3 regions of the Acetoanaerobium noterae genome follow, and region 2 is predicted to be linked to each of the others. Evidence: riboswitches for the same ligand, from Rfam matches in the RefSeq annotation. Region 2 holds a riboswitch; each other region holds the start of a gene.
The links. A riboswitch is a leader RNA that binds a small molecule or an ion and turns the genes downstream of it on or off. The one in region 2 is predicted to bind cobalamin.

Region 1: another riboswitch for cobalamin. It lies ahead of B5X47_RS03235 (CvfB family protein); the one in region 2 lies ahead of B5X47_RS09535 (cobyrinate a,c-diamide synthase).
Region 3: another riboswitch for cobalamin. It lies ahead of B5X47_RS01870 (ABC transporter substrate-binding protein); the one in region 2 lies ahead of B5X47_RS09535 (cobyrinate a,c-diamide synthase).

What each region holds. Positions count from the first base shown of each region.
Region 1 covers NZ_FUYN01000001.1:642,128-648,128, forward strand. The annotation lists gene B5X47_RS03225 (hypothetical protein) at 1-258, shown strand, start outside; gene B5X47_RS03230 (CBS domain-containing protein) at 240-692, opposite strand; gene B5X47_RS03235 (CvfB family protein) at 735-1,565, opposite strand; cobalamin riboswitch at 1,853-2,043, opposite strand; gene B5X47_RS03240 (ABC transporter substrate binding protein) at 2,053-4,587, opposite strand; gene B5X47_RS03245 (NusG domain II-containing protein) at 4,613-5,026, opposite strand; gene B5X47_RS03250 (YitT family protein) at 5,282-6,001, shown strand, end outside.
Region 2 covers NZ_FUYN01000004.1:213,030-219,030, reverse strand. The annotation lists gene B5X47_RS09555 (MarR family winged helix-turn-helix transcriptional regulator) at 1-329, opposite strand, end outside; gene B5X47_RS09550 (glutathione peroxidase) at 348-893, opposite strand; gene B5X47_RS09545 (HAD family hydrolase) at 973-1,701, opposite strand; gene B5X47_RS09540 (hypothetical protein) at 1,836-2,909, shown strand; cobalamin riboswitch at 3,015-3,191, shown strand; gene B5X47_RS09535 (cobyrinate a,c-diamide synthase) at 3,402-4,772, shown strand; gene cbiB (adenosylcobinamide-phosphate synthase CbiB) at 4,756-5,715, shown strand; gene B5X47_RS09525 (hypothetical protein) at 5,716-6,001, shown strand, end outside.
Region 3 covers NZ_FUYN01000001.1:370,018-376,018, reverse strand. The annotation lists gene dapA (4-hydroxy-tetrahydrodipicolinate synthase) at 1-399, shown strand, start outside; gene dapB (4-hydroxy-tetrahydrodipicolinate reductase) at 396-1,157, shown strand; gene dapD (2,3,4,5-tetrahydropyridine-2,6-dicarboxylate N-acetyltransferase) at 1,255-1,971, shown strand; cobalamin riboswitch at 2,168-2,344, shown strand; gene B5X47_RS01870 (ABC transporter substrate-binding protein) at 2,462-3,409, shown strand; gene B5X47_RS01865 (FecCD family ABC transporter permease) at 3,432-4,484, shown strand; gene B5X47_RS01860 (ABC transporter ATP-binding protein) at 4,489-5,304, shown strand; gene B5X47_RS01855 (pseudouridine synthase) at 5,317-6,001, shown strand, end outside.

The DNA of each region.
Region 1 (6,001 bases), on a different contig from region 2:
ATATCCAAGCACAGCTACAGATATAATTTTATCGGTCTTTTCGGCTTATGGTTTAACCTTCCGGTAAATAGATCTTTTCATTTCTTTTGCTCTCAATTCGTTTCTCTTGCACTAACTCAAGCTGGAATATACCGTCCACAAAAAGCTTTTGGACTAATAAAACCATGTGACTTGCTTCAAATCAAAGCTCTTGAGCTGGTATATAAAGGAACAATCAAATCATACATAAACGAGAAAAGCTATGCCATTGAGGCATAGCTTTTTATAATGTCTCTCCTACTTATAATTCCAACTAATTTTCCTTCTTCTATAACAGGGAGCCTATTCACCTTATGCTTTGTCATAAGGTTGGCTGCATCTGGTACGCTTTGCTCTGCTTCAATTACTATCACTGGGGTAGTCATTACATCCTCAACAAACATCCCTGTCATTTTCTTTAATTGCTTCTCAAATTTACTAGGATTGTCAATAAAAATATAGCTGTCAAAAATAGCCAAATATCTAGGAGGCTTTATTTCTCCTCCCCTATACATTAAATCGCCTTCAGTTATTATGCCTATAACGTGGCCAGCTTCATCCACAACTGGAAGTCCTGTTATATTATGCTCTAACAACAGCTTAATGGCTTTTTCAACTGAATCCGACTTTGAAACAGTAATAACATTTGGAGTCATTATATCTTTTGCTTTCATAGACACTCCCCCTTTAACCATTTTTTACCCTAAATTTTTAGCTTAAAGCTTTTTTAAAGATATTCCATCTTCCTTTAACTCGACCTTTTCTTCTCTAAGAAGTCTACCAAGACCTTTTTTGAAGGATTTTTTGCTCATGCTGAGCTGCTTTCTGATTTCATCAGGCTCTGAGCTGTCATTAAGTGCTAAAAATCCACCTTGTTTTTCTATTTCCTTCAATATTGTATAAGAGTCCTTATCTATCTGCTCAAGAGGCTTTAATCTAAGACTGAGCTTTAACTTGCCTTCTTCATCTTTTTCTACTACTCTAGCCTTAATCATATCTCCTCGTTTATATATACGAAGAGCTTCACTGATTGGGAGCATACCGTGATATCTTCTATCGACAGCTACAAAAATACCTACATCTTTTTTTATACTGTAAATCATACCTTCAACCATATCATCTACATCGTAAGGAGACTCTCCTGATAATATCTCATAGGTGTGCATAGTAGCACACAACCTATCGCTCTTATCGATATAGAGTCCTACCATGTACTCATTTCCTTCTTCAACCTTGATAGTCTGCTCTCTAAATGGTAAGAGCAAGTCTTTTTCTAAACCCCAATCCATAAAAGCTCCAATATCTGTTATCTGGGATACTTTTAGCAAAGCTATAGTACCTAAAGTTAGCTTTGGTTTTTCAGTTGTTGCTACTAGTCTATCCTTAGAATCTCTATATATAAATACGTCAATTTCATCGTCAATACAAAGTGTGCTTGGGACATATTTTTTAGGAAGAAGTACTTGATCATCCTCATCTCCTAAATATGCTCCAATAGTAGCAAACCTAACTACCTTTAATATTTGTCTTTCACCTAACAATATCATACCCTTACCTCCAAAAAACTATTATTAAATTAGTTTACCACATAATCGAAAAAAAACTCCCTTTATTTTTTAAAGGAAGTTTAAGCATTTTGGAAATAATGCAGTTAAAAGCTGCTATTACTCCGCAATGTTAGGGGCATAAAAGGGTAACCGGCTCTTGAAATGAGCGTAACGAAGAGCCGATTAATTGGGAGGATTAAAAAACTCCTCTTACGAAGATAAGAGGAGCTTAGGATTCATATATAAACATGAGCACTTTGCTTTAACCTCTCTATCTCTCGTAGAGTTTCTGGCTAATAATACAGGCAGGTATTCTGGCTTGAGGATTATCATTTTTACTTTCCTTCCCAATTCTCCGTTGAATCAGTGGATTAATAAGTAAAAACTACTCTCTTACAGCGGCGGGACCGCGTGGGAATTTCACCCAACTTCTCTTTTAATCAATCTTTCGATTAAACCATGTATCATAGTTATTAAGTTTTCTATATTAATTATATCCATCTTGTAAATTTCTGTCAACACCCTTACTTTCTAACAATAAAAAAGCTTGCTCCTCTGGCACAGGCTTTGAATAATAATAGCCTTGGACTTTATCACAATTATATTTTTTAAGTGTATCTAGTTGAAGCTTAGTTTCAACTCCTTCAGCTATTACTTCTAGATTCAGCTTGTGAGCCATAGATATAATAAAGCTTGCTAGATTTTCAGTTATTGTATTTTTCGTTATATCCTCAACAAATGCCCTATCCATCTTAAGCGTTGTTATAGGAAGGTTTTGTAAATAGCTAAGCGATGAATATCCTGTTCCAAAATCATCAAGAGATATGGATACTCCTTTACTTCTCAAAGTCTCTAGCTTTGTGTATGCTTCTTGAACTGAACGTATAAGTACAGTTTCAGTGATTTCTAATTCTATCAGCTTAAAATCAAGATTCTTACTTTCTATAGTAGCTAAAATAAAATCTGTGAAATCATCTTGGATTAATTGCACTATAGATATATTTACAGATACCTTTATATCTTTATATCCTCTTTTAATAAGCTTAGATGCAAAATCGCAGGAATTTACAAATACCCATTTACCTATAGCTACTATTTTTTGGCTTTCCTCAGCAATCTTAATAAAATCATTCGGAGGCACCATTCCTAGCTCTCTGCTTTTCCATCTAATCAAAGCTTCGAATCCAGATATTTTGTCATTAGAGGTTTTATACTGAGGTTGGAAATATAGCATAAACTCCTTATTATCAAGCGCAAATTGAAGGTTATGCTCTATTTTAGTTTTTTCTATAATTCTGTAATTCATCACATCATCAAAAAAGACGTAGCGCTCTTTACCTCTCTGTTTTGCTTCATACATTGCAATATCAGCGTTTTTCAGTAGTTGCTGAACTGTTTTCCCAGCAAAAGGATATACAGCAATTCCCATACTCAGTGTAGTGTGAATTTTTATCTTATCCATATATATAGGCTTATGAAAACAATTCATTATTTCCTGTGCTGCTATTTCAATCTGAGGCATCGATGCTGTTACTAAAAACGCAAATTCATCTCCACCGATTCTATATACACGTATAGACTGGCTTGATAAATTTAAGAATATTTTTGCAATTTCAATTAAAAATTCATCTCCAAAATGATGACCTAAGGTGTCATTAATATATTTAAAATTGTCAATGTCAATAATCATAAGTGCTGCAGTTATTGATTCCTGCTGTTTCACATGCTCTTGTATATCATTTGTAAGAGCAATTCTGTTTGGAAGCTTAGTCAGAGAATCGAAATAAACCAGTTTTTTTAGCTCCTCCTCAGAATTGTATATTTGCTCGTATAAATCATGCAGTTCTTCATTTTGGCTTTCTAGCTGTCTTTTAGTTCTTATTAGTCTCCTAGTGTAATATATTAGGCTAAGGACTAATATTATAAGTAAAAATATTACTGTCATAACCAAATAATATGCCTCTGGATTTGACTCCTTAAAGGATAATGGCTTGTTTAAAATTACTGTATCCTTTGGAAGCTTGTTTATATCTACCTTGTATTTAGTAATTTCATTATAATCCACAATAACTTCAGTTTTTGGATCAACTACTGGAGTTAAACTTTTTAGCTCCTTATCATCAAAATAATCATTTGCTAGCTTTGCCGCAAATTCTCCTTGCTTGCTTCCTTGGAGCACCGCTCCACCAATTACTCCATAGCCTAAATAAAAATCATATAATGAAAATACGGGCACGTTAGAATATTTACTAATAAGGCTAGCAAATTCTGAATTTTCTACAATTAAGCCTTGAGCATCTCTATAGTAGGTTGTGATTAAAACAATACTATCACTTGGAAGCTCCTTTACTGATGCTATTATATCATCTACAGCCATAGGCGGAAGTGCTATGCAGTTTAAGCTTGCATCTATTGATTTTACCGTACTTGACACGTCTTTATTCATAGCTATGCCACTTTCTGTAAAATCATGAATTGTATATATTTTGTTAAAATCTGGTTTAAGGAGCTTGGCAATCTGGATTGTTGGTGCTAAATCAATATTTTCTATTACTCCAGTTATGTTTTCTTCGTCATTTGAAAGTAGCTTGAAGCTACCTTGACTTACACCTGTAAAAACTATAGGTATATTTTTTAACTGCTCTTGACGGTAATCTATAGCTAGCTCCAAAGCCTTATCATCAGTTGCTACTATTAAATCTATAGGCTTTGAGCCATATTTATATCTTAAATTTGCATACATATTTTCTATATTCTTTTGAGTCGGATATTTCTTCCAGTCCAAATATTCTATATAAAATGCATACTTATGTTCTGGCGATAAACTTTCAAGAGTCTCTAAAAAGCTAGTAACTGTATCATCTGTCCATTTAAAGCCTCTATGATAGGAGTTCAGTACAAGAATATGCTTTTCCTGCTCAACTCTACTTTGACTAAGGGAATAGCTATTTTCAAATTGACTTACAATTAACGCCATCATTACTATTATTAATAGTGCTACTCTAGGTCTAATACTAAGCAAGCTAACCCTCCTCATCATTGTATTTTTAATATGATATTATATCTATGTCGCTCTGGGACTCAGCTTGGTAGTCCTCAACAGTAACAATCAGTTTTGCCGGCAATGCGACAATCATCTGATGTGGCTTATCTATCCATCCTGTATCAGAATGAATTGATAAAGGTGCGACCTCTTCAGGTAATCTTAAAAGTCTTACCCTTCCTTCTTTAGTCTCTAATTTAGCTTGGTAGGTAATCCCTTCTTTGACTACGTCAAATGTATAATAAACTGACTCGGCTTTTTCATTAAGTAAAAACTCATGCTCCACTTCACCATCTATATTTACAATAATTTGTTTGCTTCCAGCTGCCAAACTATCCCTAAGTGTCAGCAAGGGTAGAGAGCTAAGTATTAGAATTAAAATAATGAGGATTTTATCTCCTCTAGTTAAAAATTTCATCAATTCACCATCTTAATCAAAATTTTATGTATCTAAAAAACATTATATAATTAGTATACTATTATTTGAACCTTAAATCAAAACTTAATAAAACTATAACAGCTATAGATATTATTATAATTTATATTGTAATTATTTGCTATGCTAGAAATTTCTGTAAAATCTAATTATTTCGCCTAATTTCCAGTATATTGCAATCTACGCTCGGAAGTAGTATACTAGCAATTTGGATAATAGAAAGGAAGGAATACCTACATGAATAAAAAATTAAAAGAATATCTAATAATCACTTTAGGCTTTATAATCGTGGCTCTTGGTCTTACGGTTTTTTTAATTCCATCAAACTTAGCTGTGGGAGGAGTAACTGGTCTTTCACTAATTATACATACCCATTTTAATTTTTTGTCCGTGGGCTTTTTGCTTATTTTAATTAACTCCATTTTATTTATAATAGCATTTTTTACTCTTGGTCCTGCTTTTGGTGCAAAAAGTATTTATGCCAGCTTAGGACTTTCTGGCGCTATATGGTTTATCCAAAGACTATTCCCTGGTATGAAGCCTTTAACTGATGATTTATTTATAAATTTAGTGTTTGGTATGCTTGTTTCTAGTACGGGAATGTCACTAGTGCTATATCAAAATGCATCAACTGGAGGCACAGATATTTTGGCAAAGATATTAAACAAATTCCTTCATGTGCCTATAGGAAGATCCTTGCTATTTGTTGATTTTTTCATCACCATATTAGCCGGTCTTACTTTTGGACCTAGATTAGGGTTATATGCACTTCTAGGTGTAATTATGAATGGTATGATAATTGACAATATGATTGCTGGACTCGGCACAAAAATTAACGTGCATATCGTATGTACCCATCCTGAAATTATAAGAGATTTTATAACAAGAAATCTACTTAGAGGAGCAACTTTATACAAAGCTGAAGGAGCTTATACTAAGGAAGCAAAAACTGTAATA
Region 2 (6,001 bases):
ACTTCTTTTTTTAAATCCAGCCCTTTTTTTGTCAAAGAAACGATTATTAGTCTTTCATCATCACTTGAGCGTACTCTCTCAATTAAATTCATGGCTTCTAGCTTCTTTAGCAAAGGAGTCAAGGTACCAGAATCTAAAAATAATCTTTGTCCTAATTCCTTAACAGAAATATCACTTTTTTCCCAAAGAGCAAGCAAGGTTATATATTGAGTGTAAGTCAATCCTAGTGGGTCCAGAAAAGGTTTGTATTGCTTTATTATTTCTTTGGATGCCACATATACTGCGAAGCATAGTTGATTATCTAGCTTTAATTTATCTTCAGGTTTCATAGTAATTTTCCTTTTTTATTATAATAAATTTTCTATAGTGGAAACCATATCCATAGGCTCTGTAGCAGGTTCAAATCTATTAACTACATTACCTTCTTTATCGATGATAAACTTTGTAAAGTTCCATTTTACAGCATCGCCTACAGCAAATTCAGGGAATTTATCCTTTAGCATAGCATCTAGCATTTTGTTTGTAGGATTTGACATATCAAAACCTTTAAATGGAGCTTCAGACACTAAATATTTAAATAATGGATGAGCAAATTTCCCATTTACATCTGTTTTTTCGAATAGTGGAAAGTTAACACCGTAGTTAAGAGAACAAAAAGATTTTGTTTCTTGGTTTGTTCCAGGTTCTTGATCCATAAATTGATTACATGGGAAACCTAAAATCTCTACCCCTTTGTCCTTGTAATTATCATATAGCTTTTGTAAATCCTCGTATTGGGGAGTAAAGCCACATTTGCTAGCCGTGTTTACAACTATAAGTACTTTACCTTTATAATCTTGAAGAGAAACTAAATTACCATCGATATCCTTAGCAGTAAAATCATAAATGTTCATAATAAATAACCTCCTAAATTAAATATAAATTGTTTACAATTGAATTGTACACAATTTATATTTAATAGTCAAGTAGAAATTATAATAAAGTGGTAATTTGGTCAGGAGTGAAAGAATAGATTACATCCTTTCTTTCAATTATAATTTCAGCTCTTTTTCTTAAGCCTTCATCATTTTTTATATCGTTTAGCAGCTCTTTAGCTGGATTTATAGCAATAGGATAGCCTACGCGCTTTAGCATTGAAAAATCTCCATGAGTATCACCATAAGCATAGGACTTAGAAAGGTCTAAATCATGTTTTTCAACAAAATAATCAATAGCTTTGTCTTTGCTTTTTGAGTCCCACATAGGAACTATTCTGCCAGTGAAAATATCATCCTTAAATATATACTCAGTAGCTTTGTATTCAGTTACATTGTATTTTTTTGCCATTCGTTTAACCAAGTAATCAGGGCTTCCGGAAATAAATATTACGGTATGACCACTTTCTTTATGCCACTTTATTCTTGAACGAGTGTATCTATATACTCGTTCTGATTTCTGGTCTATTACATTTTGACTTGTAAACTCAATACTTTCTCTAGGCACTCCAGTAAGAGTATCTATATAAACTCCAGCTAGCTCAAGAAGATAATCATCATAATTACCCTGACGCTTATCCCAGTCATTGAAAGCTTCCTTTGCGTGAGCATGCCACATTAGAGGATCTATGATATCGTATTTAATCAATTTCTTAAAATGCTCCGTCATTAGAGAATCCCTGTAAAAAGTACCATCTATATCAAAAAAAGCTGCAATTTTTTTCATGCAAGCACCTCCAGAATTATAATCACTTGGCTGTTTTTAATAGTATAATAGATATATGGGTATAAAACAAAAAGTATATAAAACTACTAAAAACTATTATACTAAGTATACCTTTAAAATGGAGGACTAAACCAATGAAATTTGAATTTGCAAAGATAACCAAGTCACGCCTAATGGGGAGTCTTGGGTTACATATAAAATGGCAGGATGAAAAAGAAACACTAAATCAATTCTTCTTATTGGATGCTGAAGAAGATGGAATAGCTGATTATGTAGGACTTCGTAATGCTAGTCTAAAGGATATATTTATTGAAGAAAATAGACTTATGGGTGGTCTGGGCTCTAGTATAATAAGAATAACAAAAAAAGAAGCGCTTAACTTACTGTATGAATATGCAAGAATTAATATTAAAAGCTCGCTGTCTTTTCCAGGAGATTTTTTAGAATATGAATATTTATTAAAAAGAGATACTACTGTGGACGAAGAAAAACTTTTTTTCAAAACCTGCGTAGCTATATCGGAGCCTATAGAGTTTATTAATTATATGACTATGAGACTAGTAGCTAAAGATAGCAAAGCTCTAAGATATTTTTCGTCTGAAAAAAAACCTCTTTATCCTGAGGTATCCTCAAAGGGAGCCGTGCTTTTAAAAAATACTGTTAGCAAAATGAATGATAATAGATACTACTCAAATGCGATAATTGAAGATGCTACAGGCTACTATAAGCTTAAGCTCGGATTTACTATAATAGATGAAAATCCATTTAAGCTTAGGTCCATATTAGCAGGAGAAAAACAGCCAGTTGACAGTGAAAGTGTTAGAAAAGAGATAAGTAGACCTGAGTATATAGCTCACTATAAAATTCAAGATGAAGAGCTAGTGCATAATTTAAAAAAGGCATATCCTACTTTATACAAAGTGCCTTTTGACAAAGGGGATATGTACACAAAGTTTAAGCCTCATAATGACCATGTTAAGGAAGAAGAATATAATATAAGCGACGATTTAGAGGCTGTTTTTTTTACGACAGAAAGCGAGCTTGTCTTTGCAGCACTTGATTCTAAAACGTATAAAGTTGGATTTAAGGTTTTAGAAACTATAGGTGGTTTAAGCTTAGTAAACGAATTTGTGTTTCCTTATCCAGTAATATATGATTATGCTGAATCAAAAGAGAACAGGTTTTCAGAATTTTTGGCATCGATTTAGCAGAAGTTTAATGCAAATCCATTGCAATAACTTGTATCTAAGCTTATAAAAATTCATTATATGATTGATTCTAGTTTTTCTTTATGGTATTATAAATGAGTAAATAAAATAATACGATGTTCAGGTGCTAGATAGCTTAATAGGGAAATGAGGTATTCCTCTGCAGCCCCCGCTACTGTAAAAGATGACGATTTCGTTGATGCCACTGCTTTTTTTAAAAGTGGGAAGGTACGAAAGAGGTTGATTCTTAGCCAGGAGACCTGCCTGTACATGCATGATACTTTCGGGGAGGAAGGATTCACACATATCTAGTTTTAAATTTAATTTACTTAGATATAGCATTAATTAGTAAATGAAAATTAAGTAAAGATATAATGTTGAACCAGGCCTTAGGTCTGGTTTTTTTATTGTAAATATAGCAGAACATACATGAGATATGAGCGATTTATATTGCTCTAATAGATTGAAATTTTGTGAAATTGGGAGGAAATTATGGATAGGATTATGATAGCTGCAACTCATAGTGGAGCAGGAAAAACTACAATCACAAGTGGATTGATGCGTGCGCTTAAGGATAAAGGTCTAAAAGTTCAGCCATATAAAGTAGGACCAGATTATATTGATACAAGCTACCATAAACAGGCCTCTGGATTAGATTCACATAATATAGACGAATTCATACTTCCAAAAGATGAAATAAGAAATATTTTTGCAGCCTATGCAAAGACATCGGATATATCAATAATAGAAGGAGTAATGGGCGTATATGATGGCTATCAATCAGACAGTGATTACTGTTCTAGTGCGTCTATGGCAAAAATTTTAAATTGCCCTGTTATTTTAGTAATAGATGCAAGGGCTATGGCAGGTTCAGCGGCTGCTTTAGTAAAAGGCTTCGTTGAGTTCGATAAAGACCTCGATATAGTGGGAGTAATTTTAAACAATGTTTCTAGCGAGAATCACTATGACATATTAAAGCAGGCAATAGAGAAAAATGTAAATGTGAAAGTATTAGGTAGGATACCTAAAAATTCAGATATATCATTACCATCTAGACATCTTGGACTAGTGATGCAATCAGAGCTGGATGATTCAGAGCAAAAATTGCAGACAATGGCAGACTTGGTTACTACATATTTGGATTTAGATGAAATTATAAAAATAAGCAAAGCAAAATCAACTTGGGAGTCTAAGCGAGCAATAAAAAGAAGTGATAAGAATCTAACGCTAGCTGTTGCTTTCGATAAAGCTTTCAACTTTTATTATCCAGATACGCTTAATATACTTAAGCTTGCAGGTATAAAGCTAGAATATTTTAGTCCGATAAGTGACAGTGAGCTTCCAGAATGTGATGGAATATATTTTGGAGGAGGATATCCTGAGATTTTTGCTAGAGAGCTATCTAATAACACTAAAATGAGAGCTAGTATTAAAGAGGCTTCTAATAATAACATGCCTATTTATGGAGAATGCGGCGGACTTATGTATTTAGGAGGTTATCTGATAGATAGTGATGGCAACAAATTTGATATGACTGGAATTCTATCTGGATACAGTAAGATGAGCGCAAAGCTCCAAAGATTCGGATATTGCCAAGGAAAACTTAATGAGTCAACCATAATAGGAGAAAAAGGGCAAATAGTAAGAGGGCATGAATTTCACCATTCAGAATTTATAACAGATTTAGAGCCTGTATATAGCATGGAAAAAGAAATGTCAGATTATAGTATAAAAACCTGGGCAGGAGGATATAAGTACAAAAATACATTTGGAACCTATCTTCATACTCATTTTGCTTCAGACTACAATCTTATATATAAATTTTGCTCAGCTTTGGAGGAATACAGTGAATCTAATTTATAGCATCCTAATAGCATTTATACTGGATTTGATATTTGGAGATCCCTATAGCTTTCCGCATCCGACTAGATTTATAGGAAAATACATAAATTTTATGGAAGCCAGCCTAAGAAAGAGCTTTAAATCTCAATCTCAGCTCAAATTTGCTGGATTTATCCTAATGCTAACTACAGTTGCTTTAACTTATGCAATTACATTCTCACTTGTAAAGCTATCTTTTGGAATAAATGAGTCTGTAGGTGTATTGATAGAAGGTTTTATACTTTACACTACTTTTTCAGTTAAGTGCCTTAAAGATGAAGCCGTAAAGATATATAAAGCCTTGGAAACTGGCGATATAGAAAAATCTAGGCTAGCACTTTCTTATATAGTAGGCAGAGATACTACAAGCCTAGAATTCAAGGAAATAATTAGAGCGGTAGTAGAAACTGTGGCGGAAAATACAGTTGATGGGTTTCTTTCACCACTGTTTTACGCAGCAATTGGTGGAGCACCTCTTGCTATGGCGTACAAAGCTATAAATACCCTTGATTCTATGGTTGGATATAAAAATGACAAGTATATAAATCTAGGTTATTTTTCTGCTAAAACAGACGATATTGCAAACCTTATTCCAGCTAGACTCAGCACTTTATTTATGAGTATAGGAAGCTTACTAGCCGGAGGAAATGCAAAAAAAGCTTTTATTATAAGCATCAGAGATAGAAAAAATCATAAAAGTCCTAATTGTGCTTTTGCTGAAGGAGCAGTAGCTGGAGCTTTAGGAATACAGCTTGGAGGAACAAACGTATATTTCGGCCAAGAAGTATATAAGCCAACAATAGGAGATAAGTTAAGAGAGATTAATAACGACGATATTTTGTCCACATGTAAGATTATGTATATGACAGCTACGTCTGCTGTAATTACAACTACAGCTTTATTAGCAATAAAGGAGTTTATGTAAATGAAAATACCAAAGCTAAGCTTAAAATACCTTGCGTTTTTAATAGTTTCTTACTTACTTTCGTTTTTATATATAGGAAATAGTACATTTTCATTCACAAGCTTGCCGTCTATTCTATATACATTAACAGGGTCCAATATTTCTGGTGCCAGTCTATCTTTTCTTGTATTTTTGATGACTGGAGTTTACAAAGGCTCTCCCCAAAATTTATTAGCTAGAGCAATAATTGCCGCTGGAGTAGGACTAGGAGTGTACCTATTTGGAGTAGCTAATAAGAAATATGAAA
Region 3 (6,001 bases), on a different contig from region 2:
GGGGATTTAAGTCAGATAGCAAAAATTGCTAGACTTTGCCCTGCTGGATTTGACATTTACTCTGGAAATGACGACCAAATACTTCCAGTATTATCACTTGGGGGAGCAGGTGTGATATCAGTAGTTGCAAACATACTTCCAGATGAAACACACCAAATATGTGAATTATACTTTAATGGAATGACTAATGCTGCGACTAAGCTTCAGCTTGATATGCTAGATATAATCAATGCACTTTTTATTGAAACAAATCCAATTCCTGTAAAAGCAGCGCTAGAAATTATGGGGAAAATAAATGGAGAGCTTAGACTTCCACTTATTCCAATAAGTGATAGCAATAGAGAGCTATTAATTGAAAGCATTAAAAAATTTAATCAGTCTATGGGGGTGAGCGCTTGATTAACATAGGTATTTCGGGAATAAATGGAAGTATGGGTCAAATTATATACAAAAAAATAGTTGAAGATGATATGTTTAATCTAGTAATGGGAATAGACGCTAGACCAGAGCTTTATGAAAATAAATGTAGAGTTTTTGAAAAACCAGCTGATTCAGATATATATCCTGATTTAATTATTGATTTTTCTCACCACTCATGTCTAGATGAACTATTATTATTTGCAAAGGAGCATGGGATTAGTCTTGTTCTTGCAACTACAGGCTACGATGCAGCTCAAATTGAAAAAATACACAGCTATAGCTCAGATATTGCCATTTTATACTCTGCAAATATGTCTTTTGGAATAAATTTATTAAAGACAATTTTAGAAAAATATTCAAGATTACTAGATGAGCGAAGCTATGATATTGAAATAATTGAAAAGCATCACAATAAGAAAGTAGATGCACCTAGTGGTACTGCATATATTTTAGCTGATGCAGTAAATTCTAGTATATCCACCCCAAAAAACTTTGTAAATGGAAGACAAGGAAGAACCAATCCTAGGACGACAAATGAAATAGGGATACATGCAGTTAGAGGAGGAAACATCTTTGGTGAGCATGAAGTTATATTTGCAGGAAGCAGTGACATTATTGAAATAAAGCACACAGCACTTTCTAAGGATTTGTTTGCAGATGGAGCTATTGATGCTGCAAAATGGCTTTATGGGAAAGAAAAAGGAATGTACTGCATGCAAGATATGTTTGAAATTTAAAAATTAAAAACAAAAATATATGGTTTTATACGTAGACCATAAATTACGTAAATAATAAAAAGGAGATTATGATAATTAATTTATCATAAAAAACATTATGACTAACGAAACTAAACTAACAGATGCATATGAAATTGCTAGATTTATAAAGGAAGCTAAGAAAACCACTCCGGTAAAGCTATATGTTAAGGGAGACCTAAATTATGAAGCTATTAATGAATTAATGGTTTTTGGAGAAGGAAAATCGAGAATTTTATTTGGAGAAGCTGATGAAATAAATAAATTCTTGGAGCTAAATAAAAATCAGATTGAGTTTTATTATATAGAAAATGATAGAAGAAATTCCGCTATTCCTATGTCAGACTATACAAAATTTGATGCGAGAATTGAGCCAGGAGCAGTAATTAGAGATAGAGTATCTATAGGGAAAAATGCCGTTATAATGATGGGAGCAGTAATAAATATTGGAGCAGAAATTGGCGATGAAACAATGATAGATATGAATGCTGTAGTTGGAGCTAGAGGAACAATAGGAAAAAGATCTCATATAGGAGCGGGAGCGGTTATTGCTGGTGTACTAGAACCACCTAGTAAAACACCAGTTATAGTGGGAGATGACGTTCTAGTTGGAGCAAATGCAGTAGTGCTAGAGGGTGTAGTAATTGGAAATAACAGTGTAGTTGCTGCTGGAGCTGTAGTTACTGAAGATGTCCCAGAAAATACAGTTGTTGCAGGTTCACCTGCGAGAGTTATTAAGCTTAAGGATGATAAAACTAAAGAAAAGACTCAAATATTAGATGACTTAAGAAAATAAAAAATGCTTAAATTTATAAAAATCCTGATTTTAAATTCTACTAAATAAAATCAGGATTTTTATTATGAATACAATAGGGTTTCTAGGTGTCAATTAAAAATCTTTGATTGTATTAAGTTGGAACTGTTCTTAATTTGCTTTAAAGCAAATTTGTTGTTTTTGAATAAAACTGATATAATAAAAATTATAAGTTTAAAAAAATTATAAAAGATATGGTGCCCTTGATGGGTTAAAAGGGAAAGTGGTTAAATTCCACTGCAGCCCCCGCTACTGTATATGGGAACGAAATTCGATTAAGCCATTGGGAAACTGAGAAGGCCGAAGATTAGGATGAACCATGAGCCAGGAAACCTGCCTTATCTTATTATTATTACTATCTTCGGAGGGAGGATTGAAGTATTTATGTCGACACTTTCCTTTAAGGGTAAGTGTATTTTTATGCAAGGATACAAGCAGATTTAATAATTATATTTACGAAGGGGATATAAAAATGACATTTAATAAAAAAACCTTAGTAAGGACATTGATTTTATTTATGATAGCTTTGTTAAGCTTTACGGGTTGTCAGGCACCAGCCCAGACTGAAGAGGAGGAAAATATACAAACGAATACAGCGTCTAAGCTCTATCCACTTGAAATTACTGATTCTATGGGAAGAAAAGTTACTATAGAAAATGAACCTCAAAGGATAATATCCATAGCACCAAATATCACAGAGACTATTTATGCGCTTGGTATGGAAGCTAAGTTAGTAGCCAGGACGGATTATTGTGATTACCCTGAGCAGGTTTTAGAAAAGGAATCAATAGGGAGCCTGAGAGAGCCTAACATAGAAAAAATATTGGAGCTTGACCCTGATTTAATAATTGCATCTACTCATTTTGATCCAGATGTCTTAAAAAAATTAGAAGATTCAGGACTTACGGTAGCAGTTCTATATGGAGAAGAGAGCTTTGAAGGGGTATATGACACAATTTTAAAAACAGGAAGGCTATTAAATGCAGATGAAAATGCAAATGCCGTAGTAGCGGATATGCAAGCAAAGGTAAAGAAAGTTAAGGAGGCAGTTGAAAATCAGCCTAAACCAAAGGCATATTACGTAGTTTCTTATGGCGAAGGTGGAGACTATACAGCAACAGGTGAGACTTTTATTTCTCAGATTATTGATATGGCTGGTGGAGAAAACATAGCAAATGATGCCACAGGATGGAAATATAATCTCGAGGCACTCGTAGAAAAAGATCCAGATATAGTGATTTGTTCAAAATACTTTGAAGCAAAAGCAGGAATAAAATCAGCAAATGGATATAATGAGCTAACAGCAGTTAAAGAGGGCAGGTTATTTGAAATTGATAATAATATGCTAGATAGACAAGGACCTAGACTTGCTGATGGATTAGAGGAATTAGCAAAGATACTTCATCCTGACAAATTCTAATAATGACGAAATGAGGAAGGCTATGAGCTTTACAGAGAAAAAATCATTCTACAAATTAATGTTTATAATTTTGACAATAATGTTGATGTTAGGGATAGTGATATCTAGTATGACTGGAGTAGCAGATATTTCTATAGATAAAGCAGTGAGAATTCTATTGTCAAAGCTACCTCTTGTAGATGATTTAATCTCGCTTGATGATATTAAAAGAAATCAAATAACTATTATTTGGCAGATAAGACTTCCTAGAATAATCCTAGCAGCTTTTGTGGGAATGGGGCTGTCGGTATCAGGAGCAGCATTTCAGGGTATGTTCAAAAATCCAATGGCAGACCCATATGTGCTGGGGATATCATCTGGAGCAGCGCTAGGAGCTGCTATTGCAATGATATTTGGTTTAGGAGTAGGGGCTATAGGCATAGGAGGTGTTACTCTCTTTGCGTTTATAGGAGCTATTCTTACAGTAAGCCTTGTATATCTGATTGCAAAAACTGGAACGAAAATACCTGCAAGTACCTTGCTTCTTGCAGGTATATCAATAAATTACTTATTTTCAGCAGCAATATCGCTTTTGATGCTCTTCAATCATGCGCAGATTGAAAAAATAGTATTCTGGCTTATGGGAAGTGTTTCTGCAGCAAGCTGGAATCAAGTTTACATCTTAGTTCCCATTGTCGTTTTAGGAACTATAGGAATAGGTATTTTTTCAAGAGATTTAAATATAATGTTACTTGGAGAAGACTCAGCAAATAGCTTGGGAGTAGAGGTTGAAAGAGTAAAAAAAATTTTGCTTTTTATATCATCTATGATAGTTGCTTCGGCAGTTTCAGTAAGTGGTATAATTGGGTTTGTGGGTCTTATTGTTCCTCACACTATAAGATTGCTTATAGGCCCAGATAATAGAGTACTCATACCCTTTTCAGCTATTGGAGGAGCGATTTTTATGATATTAGCAGATACCATGGCTAGAGTTGCAATACCACCTACAGAGCTTCCAGTAGGATCAATCACTTCGTTGTTCGGAGCGCCGTATTTTATTTATTTACTTGTTAAAACAAAAAAGAAGGTGGCATGACCATATGTCTATTAAATTTGAAAGTCATATAAAGGTAAAAAACTTAGATTGGAGCTACGGAGCTCAAGTAGTTCTAACTGATGTGAGTGTTAATATTGAAAAAGGGAAGTTTTATACCATATTAGGGCCCAATGGCTCAGGGAAAACAACCTTAGCAAAAATAATAACTAAAACTATGGATACTCCGAAAAATAAGGTTTTTTTATTAAGTGAAGACATTACAAAATTGACAAATAAGCAAACTGCTCGTAAAATTGCAACTGTACCTCAAAATACAATTATAGATTTTGATTTTTCTGTTATGGATATTGTGCTTATGGGAAGAGCTCCTTATCTTAGAAGATTTCAGTCTGAATCTAGCCTAGATTTTGAACTAGCTAAGGATGCAATGCTAAAGACAAATACATGGCATCTAAGAGATAAGAAAATCGATCAGATAAGTGGTGGAGAAAGACAGAGAGTTATTATTGCAAGGGCGATTACTCAAGATACTGAAGTTTTAATCCTCGATGAACCTATTTCAAATATAGATATTCATCACCAAATTCAGCTTCTTGAAGTTTTGAAAAAATTAAATAAAGAAAAAAATACAACAATAATTACTATACTTCATGATTTAAACCTTGCTGTGCAGTATAGTGATGAGATTTTCCTTTTGTCGGATGGAAAGCTGGTAACTCATGGTAATCCACAAGCTGTTTTGACAAAGGAAATAATAGATGAGGTGTATAATATAGAAGTAGATATGGTGGTTCATCCTAGCACAGGAAAACCATATATTATACCAGTATTTAATGAGCTTCAAAAAACAGGAAGCTAAGAAAGGGTAAGTATGCGATTAAATAATTATATAAGCTCTTCAGGACTTTGCTCTAGAAGAAAGGCAGATGAACTAATTAAAAATAATAAAGTAAAAGTAAATTCGAAAATCGCTGATTTAGGATATCAGGTCAGTGAAGGTGATATAGTTGAGGTGGACGGGACCATAATTAAACCTAAAGAGGATAAGGTTTATATTGCACTATATAAACCAGTAGGTATTACCTGTACTACAGAAGGACATATTGAAGGTAATATTGTCGACTATGTGAATTATAAAGAGAGAATTTTTCCAATAGGAAGACTTGATAAGGATTCCGAGGGACTTATTCTTTTAACTAATGATGGAGATATAGTTAATCGTATATTAAGAGAAGAAAATCATCATGAAAAAGAATATATAGTAACAGTAGATAAGCCTTTAGATAGCAAGACTTTAAAACAAATGAGCCAAGGAGTAAGAATATATAATCCTGTAAAAAACACTTATACAACTACTAAACCATGTAAAATCCATAAGATAAGTGAAAAAAGCTTTAAAATAGTTTTATCACAGGGCTTAAATAGACAAATAAGGCGTATGTGTCAGCATTTTGGCTATAAGGTTAGAAAGCTAAAGCGTGTGAGAATATTAAATATCACTCTTGATGGATTATCCTATGGGAAGTGGAGATTTTTAACTCAAGCAGAAGTGGCTA